DNA from 4 places in the Pseudoalteromonas sp. NSLLW24 genome. Region 3 is predicted to be linked to each of the others. Evidence: predicted binding sites of a transcription regulator. Region 3 holds the regulator's gene; each other region holds the start of a gene.
What was found. Region 3 encodes sigma-54, which starts transcription at its own class of promoters, with help from an activator protein. Its sites were predicted from a motif close to GTTGGCACGNNNNTNGNNT; they were not measured.
Positions count from the first base shown of each region.

Region 1: the regulator sigma-54 is predicted to act here: its motif matches at 2,280-2,298, upstream of fliS (flagellar export chaperone FliS).
Region 2: the regulator sigma-54 is predicted to act here: its motif matches at 1,449-1,467, upstream of I6E72_RS18305 (DUF2726 domain-containing protein).
Region 4: the regulator sigma-54 is predicted to act here: its motif matches at 2,008-2,026, upstream of I6E72_RS01035 (EF-hand domain-containing protein).

Region 1 is NZ_JADYWQ010000002.1:188,378-192,072, forward strand. Features, by position in the region: gene fliD (flagellar filament capping protein FliD) at 1-1,339, shown strand, start outside; gene I6E72_RS02395 (hypothetical protein) at 1,485-1,784, opposite strand; gene fliS (flagellar export chaperone FliS) at 1,793-2,194, opposite strand; gene I6E72_RS02405 (sigma-54 dependent transcriptional regulator) at 2,616-3,695, shown strand, end outside.
Region 2 is NZ_JADYWQ010000024.1:33,363-37,057, forward strand. Features, by position in the region: gene mtnN (5'-methylthioadenosine/S-adenosylhomocysteine nucleosidase) at 1-690, opposite strand, end outside; gene I6E72_RS18305 (DUF2726 domain-containing protein) at 813-1,409, opposite strand; gene folE2 (GTP cyclohydrolase FolE2) at 1,526-2,446, opposite strand; gene arcB (aerobic respiration two-component sensor histidine kinase ArcB) at 2,679-3,695, shown strand, end outside.
Region 3 is NZ_JADYWQ010000009.1:27,318-31,012, reverse strand. Features, by position in the region: gene lptA (lipopolysaccharide transport periplasmic protein LptA) at 1-64, shown strand, start outside; gene lptB (LPS export ABC transporter ATP-binding protein) at 61-786, shown strand; gene I6E72_RS10995 (RNA polymerase factor sigma-54) at 856-2,355, shown strand; gene hpf (ribosome hibernation promoting factor) at 2,381-2,668, shown strand; gene ptsN (PTS IIA-like nitrogen regulatory protein PtsN) at 2,673-3,125, shown strand; gene rapZ (RNase adapter RapZ) at 3,144-3,695, shown strand, end outside.
Region 4 is NZ_JADYWQ010000001.1:232,427-236,121, reverse strand. Features, by position in the region: gene rluB (23S rRNA pseudouridine(2605) synthase RluB) at 1-706, opposite strand, end outside; gene scpB (SMC-Scp complex subunit ScpB) at 703-1,293, opposite strand; gene I6E72_RS01035 (EF-hand domain-containing protein) at 1,445-1,966, opposite strand; gene I6E72_RS01030 (hypothetical protein) at 2,197-2,628, opposite strand; gene xthA (exodeoxyribonuclease III) at 2,869-3,675, shown strand; gene I6E72_RS01020 (energy-coupling factor ABC transporter permease) at 3,681-3,695, shown strand, end outside.

The sequences.
Region 1 (3,695 bases), on a different contig from region 3:
TCGTTTAAATACCAAAGAAGCTAATTTAACAACAGATATTTCAGCTGTAGGGGCATTGAAATCTGCACTGGAAAAAGTGCAAACCTCAATGGAAGCTTTGGGGGATAGTGATAAATACCAGCAGCGTAGTACATCAGGTACTGATGACTTTATCTCTATTAGCGCAGATGAAAACGCGCAGCCTGGAAGCTATAACGTAAAAGTAGACGCATTAGCAAAAGCTCATAAGTTATCGTCCCCTGCATTTGCAGCAGACGAAGCAGTAGGTGCGGGTGTAATCACGATAGGCTCTGGCACAAATAGTTTTTCTACGGTTTTATCGGCCACAAATACCTTAGAAGATTTACGAGACCAAATTAATAACGGCCCTTATACTGGCAATGATAGTAATGATTCAGTTGTGGCCACTATAGTCACGAGTGATACAGGTCAGCATTTAGTGCTGACTAGTAAAGAAACCGGTGAAGACAACGCAATTACAATTTCCGTACAAGACGATGACGGTAATAATACTGATACTGGCGGATTATCTCGATTAGCTTATGACGTATCAGATACAGACCCAGCTAACCATACTACTAATCTAACTGAAGTAAATGCTGCACAAAATGCACAGATAACAATTGATGGTGCGTTGACTGTATCAAGTAATACTAATGAGTTTAGCAATGTTATTGATGGTGTTGACATTAATGTTAAGAAACTGCATGACATCGATGACGACATAAGCGACATATCAGTTACTGAGAACAATAATAATATTAAAACAGGTTTAAATAGTTTTATCAGTAGTTACAACGAGTTGTTAGAGCTTAGTAACACTTTAGGTGCGTCAGGTGAAGATGGCGTTGGCGTAATGGCTGGGGACTCATTATTACGTGGTGTAATGTCTAAACTGCGAGATACAATAACAGATTCAGTAAATGTGGGAGGGAGTTCGTTATCACTTTCACAATTAGGAGTAACAACTGACCGGTATGGTGTGCTTAGCTTGGATAGTGACACATTGAATGATCAAATTAAATCCGATGTTAGTTTAGTACAGCAATTTTTTGTTGGTAGTAATGATGATGGCTTTGCACAGTCGTTTGATGATTTAGTTAGTTTTTATACAGATTCTGACGGTATTATCCAAAACAGAATTGATAGTAAAACAAATCAGTTAGATGATTTAGATGATCAAAGAGAAAGTTTAACAAGTAAAATGGAGTCGTTATCAGCTCGTTTATATTCTCAATATAATGCGATGGATTTATTGGTGGCGAGCCTTAATAACACCAGCAGCTATGTCCAAGCTCAATTAGAGAACATGCCAGGCGTAGTTAGGCAATCAAATTAATAACTGAGTAAGAATATTATATATTTAATAAAAAACCGCTAAGTTTAAACTTAGCGGTTTTTTATTGTGCATTGCTCTTTGATTCAAATAGTAAGATATAGCCATACATTTAGTTAAAATAAAGGTCGTTTATTAGGTCTGTTTACTAGGTGTTTTTATAAGCTTTAATGGCCTTACCAGACTTTTTATGTTTAATAATAGCTTTAGAAGATTCATTTTTTGCATTATTCGCTTTAACTAAAATGGTATTTATACGAAGCTGAATTAATTCTAATTGCTCTGCACTTGGACCTTCGCTACTTTCGCACCATTGCTTTAGTTTAGTATTTAAAGTGTCTAAAAAAGGCTGAGCTTCGTCTGCATTATTATCATTTACCAACACTTCAATGTTACTAAGTAATGCTTGTATCTGCTCAGCATGGCTTACTGGTGTTTGCGAATCCATAATTAAAATTAAACCGCAGGGTTGCGTTGATCTAGTGGGATATTATCCCAACCTTCTTTAATTTCTTTAACAATACTTGATACTTCAGTAATTGCTTCAATATCGTTATGTAGGTTAGCTTGCGTTAAGCGACGTTGGCAGTAGTCGTAAAGTGCCAATAAATTGTTAGAAATACTAGGGTCTTGTTCTACTTCTAAATTAAGTGCATCTTGCAGTGCACCAAATAACAAAATACATGCTGAAATATTTTCACCTTTTTTTGCTATTTCTTTGCGCTCAATAAAGCCCTTTGTTGCAGCTAAACGACCAATAATATTACTGAATATAAGGTTTATTTGTTCGTAAGGTGCCATTTCGGCAATGCTGCTAGCACGAACTTGACTGTATTTTTTTACTGAGACATGAGCCATGGGAAAATCCTAAAATTTAAAACGATAAAATTATGTGAAAGCTAATACAAAAAATTAATTAAGCTTTTATACTTTTATAAGAACAAAGCAATATTAATGCCAAGCATTTCCACTTATCTATATATCGGCATTTGTAACTTCAACTTAAATTTATAATTGAGTTTATTTACTAACAATAGCATTTTTATTGCCGAGTAAATTAATTTTTAGGGCTAAGTTATAGTTAGGTAATAGTTAAGTAATGGCTAAGTTAAAACTATAACCCATACTTAATGATTAACTATTAAGTATGATTGACTTAACTAGCCCGTCTGTTTTTTGGCGTTTATGTCAAAAAACTGCCGCTATCACTTGCATCCATGCTGAACTGGCTTACAATTTAACTAATTATACAAATTAGTGAAAGTACGGCTCGCTAAATATGATCTTGATTTTAGATAATAATAACAACCGCGCAATAGGATTAAATGCTTCACTTGGCTTTATTGGTGAAGCTGCTCAACTATTAAGCGAAGACTGCTTTGAACAAGAATGCAAAAAATATCAGCAGCAAGAATGCATGATTATTTTAGGAGCGTTGCAATCACTTGACCACGAAAGCTTAATTAAACGCTATCCAACATTACCGTTTTTATTAATTGGTGAAACGCTAAAACCACTATTAAGTATAGCTAATGTAGTGGGGCTTATTTGCGAGCCATTTAATCACGAAGTGACAACTCAGTTACTTCACGACTGCCAGCAGTATCAGCGTATGTTGCCTAATGAGCATAAGCATACTAAACCGCATAAAATCTTTGATGGACTTGTTGGTGAAACAGAGGCCGTAAAAGATGTTCGCTTTTTAATTGAACAAGTGGCAAAAACCGATGCTAATGTTTTAATTTTAGGCGAATCAGGCACAGGTAAAGAAGTGGTTGCCCGTAATGTACACTTGCTTTCAAAGCGTATTAATGGACCGTTTGTACCAGTTAACTGTGGTGCTATTCCGGCTGAGCTGCTCGAAAGTGAACTATTTGGCCACGAAAAAGGCGCGTTTACTGGTGCTATATCGGCGCGTAAAGGGCGGTTTGAACTAGCTCAAGGTGGGACGCTATTTTTAGATGAAATAGGCGATATGCCACTGCAAATGCAAGTTAAGTTGCTGCGAGTATTGCAAGAGCGCAGCTACGAACGTGTTGGTGGTACAAAGGCTATTCAGGCTGATGTACGCGTTATTGCAGCCACGCATCGTAACTTAGAAACAATGATTGAAGAGGGTAGTTTTAGGGAAGATTTATATTACCGCTTAAATGTATTTCCTATCGAAAACCCATCGCTGAGTGAACGTGCTGATGATATACCGCTGCTTTTAAAAGAGTTAATGCGGCGTGTTAACGACCAAACAGGTTCTACCGCTAAGTTTACCGAGCGCGCAGTTGAGAGCTTAAAAGAACATGCTTGGCCTGGTAATATTCGTGAGCTTGCTAACTTAGTGGAACGTATGGTTATTATGTTTCCT
Region 2 (3,695 bases), on a different contig from region 3:
TAGCTTTTCTAAAAGTGCGACAACCATTTTAGATGAGTTGATTGATGCTGTTTCTAGGTATTCTTCAAATGATTGTGGTGACTCTTTACCTGCAATATCAGACATTGAGCGAATTACAACAAATGGTGTGTTAAGCGTAAAACACGTTTGTGCAATTGAAGCGCCTTCCATTTCAACGGCAAGCATTGTAGGAAAATCACTGCGTGCTTTATCGATACGCACAGGGTCACACATAAATGTGTCACCAGTACAAATTAAGCCAACAAGTGTTTTAACATCACTGATTTGTTCGATTGTTTGTTGTGCTGCTTCAACTAATTTAGGGTGAGCTGTAAAGCCTGCTGGCATTTGTGGTACTTGGCCAATTTCGTAGCCAAAAGCAGTAACATCTACATCGTGATGACGTACTTCTGACGAAATTACTACGTCGCCAACACTTAGAGAAGGATCGAATCCACCGGCAGAGCCTGTGTTAATTACGCAATCAGGTTTGAAGTTGTCAATTAGTAAGGTAGTTGCAATTGTTGATGCTACTTTACCAATACCAGATTGAACAAGTGTTACTGTGTTACCAGCCAATTCACCAGTATAAAAAGTGAAACCTGCTTTAGTTAAAATTTGTGGGTTTTGCATCGCTTCACGTAAAATTTTAACTTCTGGCTCCATTGCGCCAATAATACCAACATTCATAATGTTTAATTCCTGAGTTTGAATCACTTGATTATACGTGAAGTTAGCAATAAAAAACAAAAAAGCGAGCTTGTTTATGAGCTCGCTTTAAATACTTTTTAGGAGAGTATTTAATTTGGTTTTTAAATTTCAGCTAAAGCAGTTGTTTGTGCTTTGGCTTGAGAAGGTGAAAGTACCGCTGGCTTATGTGAGCGATTACGAACAGGGCGCTGCGTTTGTGTTGCTGCAGGCTTACCAAGTTTAAACATAATTGCATCGCGTACTTCAGAAGGACGGTAGCCCGATTTAACTTTCATACGAATATGTGGAATGCCCGCAGACTCTAGTGCACCGTTTACAAACCAGTCACGTTGAGCTTTGTGGCCATCTTTATTGGCATTGTTAACTAGGTCAACGGCCGCAACAATAGTTAGTTTTTCTTTATCGATCAATACAAAGTCGAGTTGCTTATTTTTAGCTTTAGCTAAAGCAGCACGTTTAGATTTAATAGAAAGACCTTGCTTACAGTCAATAACGTCAATTAGCTTAACGCGACTAACAATTTTATATTGATCGCCTACAGCACGCTCGAGAAGATTTAGAAAAGCGCCTTCAACCTGCGTAAAAACAGTTTGCTTGCGGGTAAAAGGATACGGGTTTCCGCCATCGTCATTAAATTTTGACGCAACAACAGAAGCCCCGACAACTAATACTAGAATTAATAATAAAGCGAATTCCATACGGTAACTCCATAACAACAAATTGACACTGCTCAAATAAAGCAATTTACGTGCCTAAAAAGTATGAGTTATAAAATAATTACCAACTGTTTGTAAAAGCTAAAACGATGTAGCTATTAAGCTTTGTATCCACCTTCAATACCTTTAACCGCAATAGCTACAGCATCGTGTGCATGGAGTGATTCATAATGGTTTATTTGTAGCCAGTAATCGCTGTAATTATCTGTTTCTAATAAAGCTTTAATTTTACGCGCTGCATCTTCACAAAACATAAGATTTTGACCATTTAAACGGGCAAATTCTTGCTCGTCTTCGCGTTTTACTGCCGCTTGTACAGGCGTTTTAAGTTCAGCTTCGAGGGTGTTTATTAGAGTCACTACGTCAAATTCTTGAATATTGCTATCAAGCTTTACTTTTACGTTGGCAATAGAGCGCTGCGAGTGAGGTGTAGCAACTATGCCTTGTGTAGTGCCTAGCCATTCGTGCACATCTTTTTGGCTTAAGGTTTCTTGGTTAAACTTTTCGTTAAACGCGTTTTGTATAAGCTGGCGCGCAAGTGCTGCAGAACAAGGGCATGTTGAAGAATAGGTAACATTTACAGTTAGCTCGTAGCTAATAATGTTATTTTCAATTGTACTGGTAAGTACAACTGGGTAGCTTTTCCAGCCCGCTTTACCACTTAATAGTGATTTACGGCGTAGCGGTAATTCAAATTTAAATTCAATTTGTGCTTTATCGCTCAGCCCTTCGTGGCTAGTTATAAAGGTATCGAGTGCTTGCGCTATTGTTTGCGGATTGACTTGCTGCTCAGTTGAAAGCAGGTCAAGTGCTAAAAATAGACGTGACATATGAATGCCTTTGGCATCTTCTTTATGCAAATTTACAAATGCACGAGCTTTGGCATTTACTGTAACTGGAGATAAGTCTCGTGACTCAAAAATAAATGGCAGTTCGATTTCGCCCATGCCAACCCAGTCTAATTTACCTGTTTGTAAAGCGGGTGCAGTGTCTGCTATATCTGGCATATTGGTTTGCATGTGCGCTACTCGTATTTTGGAGATAATAAAGCGGGGCATTTTACACTAAATAATTTATTGCTGAAATGATGAGTTTAAGAGATGAGCAAAATCAAACATGAAAAATTCTGTTTTTATCGCACAACATGGGTAGTGGTAGGAGAAAAATGCTAAAATCTGGGAAAATGGTATGTTTATACATGCGCATTGCCTTCTTTATATTTAAGCACACAGCTAAGAGATAAAATTACGTATGACCGATTATTCTTTGAGCCCTTGGGCTCGGGTACTTTCCAGCTCAATAACGCGATTTGGTGAATTTAAAACCGCAGCTATTTGTTACACTTTATTTTTAACTGTATCTCTTATTTTATCGAGCATGTTTTATTATGTGGCGATAGGCGAATTACATCTTGTTGATATTTTGGCTGTGGTATTTTTTACGGCTGTGGTTTCTCCTTTAATTATAAGTGTATTACTTAATTCAATACGTCAATTAGATGCCTCGTATGCTTATTTAGATAGCGCAACCAAGCAGGAGAAGCTCTTAAACCAAACCCTAAAAGACAACATTAGTCGTTTAAATATTGAAATTGATGAGCGTAAAATGGCATTTCATGCCAAGCATCGCGCTATTGAAGAGCTGCGCCGAGAAATTGCTGAGCGTAAAAAAACACAACAAGAACTTGCCCAACAAAGTATGTTGCAACGCTCAATCGTTGATTCATCTCCCGATCTATTTTATTACCGTGATAACAACGGTGTATTTGCCGGCTGTAATAAAATGTTTGAAGAGGTAATGGGAAAATCAAGTAGTGAGCTAATAGGAAAAACGGTTGAGCAGATATTCCCGAGTCATTTTTTAGCTGAGGTTTTAGCAACCGATAAAGAAGTAGAGCAAAGCCATAAAGCACTAACTATAGATGTAGGCTATGAAGTAAATGGTGAAACACGTTGGTTTGAGCTGCGTAAATTACCTTTTATAAATGATGACGGTGACTACATTGGTTTACTGGGTTTTGGTCGTGATATCACTAGCCGTAAAGAAGCTGCACAAGCACTCGAAACTGCCTATAAAGACAAAGGTAAGTTTATTGCTACGCTGAGCCATGAACTACGTACTCCTTTAAATGGCATTGTTGGTTTAACGCGTATGTTATTAGATACAGAGCTTAATAAGCAGCAGCGTAGTTGGGGCAATACTATTTTTTCGAGTGCTGAAACACTCGGTAATATTTTTAACGATATTATAGATTTAGATAAAATAGAT
Region 3 (3,695 bases):
TCACACAATTTTAGTACCAATCGAGACTAAAAAAAGTAAAAAAAGCGACAAAGGTCAACCATGAGCACATTAAAAGCAGAGCTATTAGCAAAGAGCTATAAAGGCCGTGAAGTTGTAAAAAACGTCGGCCTTGAAGTCAAAGCTGGCAGTATTGTTGGCTTACTTGGCCCTAACGGCGCAGGTAAAACTACCACGTTTTATATGATAGTAGGACTTGTACCTAGCGACAAAGGTAAAATATCGATAGACGATAACGATATTACTCTTTTACCTATGCATAGTCGTGCTAGATTAGGCATTGGCTACTTACCGCAAGAGTCTTCAATATTCAGAAAGCTGACTGTTTATCAAAACTTAATGGCCATTTTAGAAACGCGCAAAGAGTTAAATAAACAAGCTAGAGAAGACACTCTCGATAAATTATTAGATGAATTTAGCATACAACACATTCGTGATAGCCAAGGTATGGCATTGTCGGGTGGCGAACGTCGTCGTGTTGAAATAGCACGTGCGCTGGCAGCAGATCCTAAATTTATATTACTGGATGAACCATTTGCAGGTGTTGACCCGATTTCGGTATTAGACATAAAGAAAATAATAGAACATCTTAAAAATCGTGGGATTGGTGTATTAATTACCGATCATAACGTAAGAGAAACCCTTGATGTTTGTGAAAAAGCCTACATTGTTTCTCATGGGGAGCTGATTGCATCAGGTACTCCAGAACACGTATTAAATGATAAAACAGTACGCGATGTTTACTTAGGCGAGCAATTTAGGCTGTAACATTTACGCCATGTCTTTAAGCATCTGCTAGTATTAATTATAACAACATAAAAGGATTGTTAGAGATACATGAGGCAATCACTACAGCTGCGCATGGGCCAGCAACTTACAATGACTCCACAGCTGCAACAAGCTATTCGTTTGTTGCAACTCAGTACATTGGATCTCCAGCAAGAAATACAAGAAGCTCTCGACAGCAACCCGCTATTAGAGGTTGAAGAAGCAGACTATTCAGAAGACGCTGCAGGTAAAAACGAGCAAAAAGCAGATACAGATGACATAACTGTTAGCGCATCTGCCGATGATGCTCCAAGCGAATACGAACAAGATAGTGGTGAAGCACTTGCAAAAGACACGCTAAGTGACGACATGGCTATGGATGTTAGTTGGGATGAGTACATGAGTGCCGCCCCAGCAGCATCATCGGGTCCGATGCCTGAAGACGAATCAATATACCAAGGCGCCTCTACTGAAACGCTCCATGAGTATTTAATGTGGCAGTTACAACTAACGCCATTTAGCCCTACAGACGAAGCTATTGCTATTGCTATTGTAGAAGCCGTCGATGACTCAGGTATTTTAACACTAAGCTGCGAAGAGATTTTAGAAAGCTTTAATCAAGAAAACGAAGATGATAACGAAGTCGAACTTGATGAAATTGAAGCTGTATTAAAACGCATCCAACTGTTTGATCCTGTAGGCATTGCTGCACGTAGCTTACAAGAGTGTTTGTGTATTCAGCTTAACCAGTTTGATAAAGAAACACCTTACATTAATGAAACAAAAATGATTTTAACCGAGCATATTGATTTATTAGCTGCTCGTGACTATCGTACATTAATGAAGAAAACTAAGCTCAAAGAAGAAGAGCTTAAAGAAGTAATGACATTAATACATACTCTTAGCCCTAAACCTGCAGATACTATTGTAAGAGAAGAATCTGAGTATGTTATTCCTGATGTGTCAGTTAAAAAAATTAAAGGCCGCTGGGTTGTTGAGTTAAACCCAGATAGCATGCCTAAAATTCGTGTTAATAGCCAATACGCGGCAATGTCTCGCACTGTAAAATCCAGTGGTGACAGCCAGTTTATTCGCTCGCATTTACAAGAAGCTAAATGGTTTATTAAAAGCTTAGAAAGTAGAAACGACACGCTATTAAAAGTAACAAATTGTATTGTTAAACAACAACAAGGCTTTTTTGAACACGGTCCTGAAGCCATGAAACCAATGGTTTTAAATGATGTTGCTGAAATGGTAGAAATGCACGAATCAACAATTTCGCGCGTAACAACCCAAAAGTATATGCACACACCCCGTGGTATATTTGAGCTTAAATACTTTTTCTCAAGCCATGTAAGCACCGAAAACGGTGGTGAATGTTCATCTACAGCAATCCGTGCGCTTATCCGAAAATTAATCGCAGCAGAAAACTCAGCAAAACCATTGAGTGATAGCAAAATAGCGGATATATTGGCTGAGCAAGGAATTAAAGTAGCGAGACGTACAATCGCAAAATACCGCGAATCTCTGGCTATTCCACCGTCAAATCAACGTAAAAGTTTGATTTAAGACGCAAAAAAAGAGGGTAATGCTTATGCAACTAAACTTAACTGGTCGTCACGTAGAATTAACCGATTCACTAAGAGACTATATTAATACCAAATTTGCGAAGCTAGAAAGACACTCTGATCATATTAATAATGTTCATGTCATTCTCGATGTAGAAAAATTAAATCAAAAAGCAGAAGCCACCATACACGTAAGCGGTGCTGAGTTATTTGCCTCTACAGAACATCAAGATATGTATGCCGCCATTGACTCGTTGATCGACAAGCTCGATCGACAAGTAATTAAACACAAAGAGAAGCTTGCTCGACACTAATATGATGAAATTAAGCTCACTTATATGCCAGGACTGCAGCAAAGCTGCGGTCCTTTTTAATAGCAAAAAAAGAATTTTAGAGTTCATTAGCGAACTTGCTCACGACAAACTTCCGTATTTACCGCAACAAGATATTCTTAATGCTTTAATGAGCAGAGAAAAATTGGGTAGTACAGGTATAGGGCGTGGCATTGCCATTCCTCATGGAAGAATGAGCGGTGCAGAAGAGCCTTTGGCTTTAGTACTCGTTAGCGAAACTCCAATAAATTTTGATGCAATCGATAATCGCCCTGTTGATATTTTCGTCGCACTCATCGTACCAGATGGCGATAACCAGCAGCACTTAAAGACTCTAGCAACCATTGCTGATAAACTAAACAATAAAGATTTTTGTAAACAGTTACGCAGTGCAAAATCAGATACTGAGCTTTACCAAGTTATTGTCAATCAATCATAGTTTTATAAAGGGTGTTAAATGGAGTTAATTATCATAAGCGGCCGTTCTGGTTCTGGAAAGTCGGTTGCTTTACGCGTTGTAGAAGATTTAGGTTATTATTGCGTAGATAATATTCCAGTTAACTTGCTTCCTTCATTAGTTCGCAGTGTGTCTGATAGCTATGATAAAATTGCTGTTAGCATTGATGTGCGGAACATCCCTAAACAACAAGATGAATTTAACGATATTCTTGAATACTTGCCTGGCTTTGCAAAACCTACGTTATTTTATTTAGATAGCGACGATCAAACATTGATCAAACGTTTTTCTGAAACTCGTAGATTACACCCACTATCAATTGACTCGTTGCCTCTTGATTTAGCCATCAAAAAAGAAAAAGAATTACTTGATGTATTAATCACCCGCGCCGACTTTATGATAGATACAACTGATTTAAGCGTTCATCAACTTGCTGAATCTATTCGTGAAAAGATTTTAGGTAAAAAAGATAAGCAACTGATTGTCACGTTTGAATCGTTTGGTTTTAAATACGGTATACCAAAAGAAGCAGATTACGTATTTGATGCACGC
Region 4 (3,695 bases), on a different contig from region 3:
AATCATACTCCATCCAACCACCTTGTGGCACGCGCTTATCAAGCTCTAGTTTACCGTAACGAATACGAATAAGACGAGATACTTCCGCATCTTGAGACTGCCATAAACGACGAACTTCACGGTTACGCCCTTCATTTAACGTTACGTTAAACCAACGGTTAACGCCTTCGCCACCCATAGGGGTTACAGTCGTGAATTTGGCTGGACCATCTTCAAGCTCAACACCACGTAGTAAGTTTTTAACCGTCTCGTTGGTTACTTCACCAAATACACGTGCAGAGTATTCACGCTCTACTTCATAGCTTGGGTGCATTAAACGGTTTGCCAGTTCACCATCGTTTGTAAAAAGCATTAAACCCGATGTATTAACGTCTAATCGACCAACCGCAATCCAGCGATCGCCATCAATACGAGGAAGTCGGTCAAATACAGTACGACGCCCTTCAGGATCTTTACGTGTGCTTAACTCACCTTCTGGTTTGTTATACATAATCACACGACAGATTCGGTCTGCTTTTTCTTCGATTTTTACACTATGTCCGTCAACACGAATCAAATCGGTTTCTTCAACACGGTCACCTAACTTTGCCACTTTACCGTTTACACTAACGCGGTTTGCGTCAATGTATTTTTCCATTTCACGGCGTGAGCCTACGCCTGCACGGGCTAAGACTTTTTGTAACTTTTCACCTTGTATAATACTCATTCGGATGGTTCTCTCACAGAAGGATCGCTCAATAACTGGTTAATTTTACTTTGCTGCTCTGTTGGCAACGCAGGTAAATTTTCAAGTCCAGTTAACGAAAAATAATCTAAAAATTGCTTAGTAGTTGCATATAAAGCCGGCTTTCCCGGAACCTCTTTATGCCCTACCACTTTAACCCACTCTCTTTCGAGTAAGGTTTTAATAATATTCGAACCCGTAGTAACACCCCTTACTTGCTCAATTTCGCCGCGTGTAATGGGCTGCCTGTATGCAATAAGTGATAATGTTTCCAGTAAAGCACGCGAGTATTTTGGTGCGCGTTCTTGCCACAAGTTATTTAACCAAGGGCTTAAACTACTGCATGCCTGAAACCGATACCCACTACCAACTTCAACTAAGCGAATACCACGAGTTTGAAAATGCTCTTGTATTGTATCTATTGCGTCATTTATTCGTGCCATAGAAATAGCTAAATCTATTAATACGATGTCTTTAAGGTGGCGTTTACTAACAGGCTTATCTGCAACAAAAATAGCTGCTTCAATGATCTCAACTAGTTGTTCATCACTAATTCGCCGACCCGCCATACACACTCTTAACAAATAAAAATACACAGCCATCTATTATGACAGAACAACACCAAACTAGGAAAATATATCTATCAAATAACTAAATTTAAAACACAAAAAAGCCAGTGACTAGCACTGGCTTTAATCTTACTTACTAAAATGGTAACTATTAGTTACTTTTAAAAGCTTCTAATGCATCATCTTCAGCTACTGCGTTACCGTATTTTTTAATGTAACCCATAAACTCGCTTTTACTGATGCGCTTATCTTGGTTTTTATCCATGTAACCAAAATGATTTGAAATATCATCATCGTTACCTTCAACTACCGAGATATAGCCATTGCTGTCGTTATCTAGACTTGCAAAGCTGCTTTCAATTTTATCGAATTTAGCAATTTCAGCTTTAAATGCCGACTCACTTACTTCAGAATCAGTGGCTACTTTGCCATTATTAAGCTTCATATAAGTGTTAAATTCTTTGCGGCTAATTTCGTTATCCATATTGGTATCAATATTTGAAAAATGGCCCCAAATGCTATCGTCATCAGCTTCAACTTTTGAGATGTAGCCATCGCTATCATTATCTAAACTTGCAAAGTCACTGTCTATTCTTTCAAGACCTTGATTAGATGAACAAGCCGCTAGGCTTAATGATGCTAAAATAGTGGCTGCTAATGTTAACTTTTTCATAAGACGTATCCTTCGTAATTAATTAAATGTCACTTTAACTAATACAAATCCAATGCCAATAATAGTTAACTTATAATAATCAATAACTTAATCTCGATCGGTATATTTATTAAACAGTTTCAATAAGTTAAGCTTGCAAGCTTTGCAAACAACCTTGTAATTTTTGCAAAAAAATACCCGGTAAAAACCAGGCATTTCAAATTTACTTATTATTATAGTTAAGCTAATAATTAGATTGCTGCGTTTTGGTAGCGTTTAACAAACTCAGTAACGTTTTGACCATTACATTTTAATGAGTTTAGGTTACCAATTTTTTGACGAACAGGTGCTAAACCTTGTTTTAAAGCCGTCATACATAATTGAGTTTCTTGTTGAGCGTCTTTTGCAAATACTTCTACTTTCTCAACTGATGCGTTGCTTAATGTCGTTTTTTTAGCAATATCACGAATATCTTCACCATTACATAAAATGCTTTTAGAAAAACGAGATAGGTAAACACCGTGCTGGGCAGCTTCTTTACGAGCAACGCTAAAGCCTTCGTTTGCACTTAGTACACATAACTTAGACTCAATTTTGTTATCTTGGCTAAAGTAAGTATTGCTTTGAGCTGACGCAGTTGCAGATGCTAGTAAAGCAGTGGCTAAAAGTAGTTGAGTTTTCATGAGAGATCCTATTTGAACGAGCTAAACAAGTGAATTTCGCGCATTATATATTCAATAAAGTTAAGTTCAATTGAATTTTTTATTTATTTAAATAATTAATATTGTATTCACAATGTTTAAACTTTACCCATCATTTGATCAACATTTGCGCAGCTATTATCTCAATTCAGTCATGTTATGTGCGCGTATTTACTGATACAATTTAATCTATTAAATAGAACCAATTTTAAGGTAAATTTTATGAAAGTGATTTCTTTCAATATCAATGGTCTGCGTGCTCGTCTTCACCAATTACAAGCAATTATCGACAAACATCAACCAGACGTTATTGGCTTGCAAGAGATTAAAGTTCACGACGAAGCATTTCCATTAGAAGATGTTCAAAAAATGGGATATCACGTCTACTTTCATGGTCAAAAAGCGCATTATGGCGTAGCTATGTTATGCAAAAAAGAGCCTAAATCGGTCTTAAAAGGTTTTGCCACCGATACAGATGAATCGCAAAAACGCATGATAAGCGTCACTGTTGAACAAGAAAACGGTCGCGACCTTACTGTCATGAATGGCTATTTCCCACAAGGTGATAATATTAATCACGAAACTAAATTCCCTTATAAACGTCAATTTTATAAAGATTTAATGACACACCTTGAAACCAATCACACACCCGATCAAGACGTCATCGTTATGGGTGATATCAACATATCACCTACCGATTTAGATATTGGTATTGGCGAAGTAAATGCTAAACGTTGGTTAAAAACGGGTAAATGTTCTTTTCAACCGGTAGAGCGTGAATGGCTTGCAACATTACTTAATTGGGGTTTTAAAGACACCTTTAGAGAGCAAAACCCCGAAACAGACGATCAATACTCATGGTTTGACTATCGCTCTAAAGGGTTTGTAGATAATCGAGGACTTCGTATAGATGTAGTGCTTGCAACCAATGAGCTTGCAGCACGCTGCATAGATACAGGTATTGATTACGAACTTCGCGGTATTGAAAAACCGTCAGATCATGCCCCTATATGGTCAACATTTAAGTAATTATTATGCTCAGCCTAACA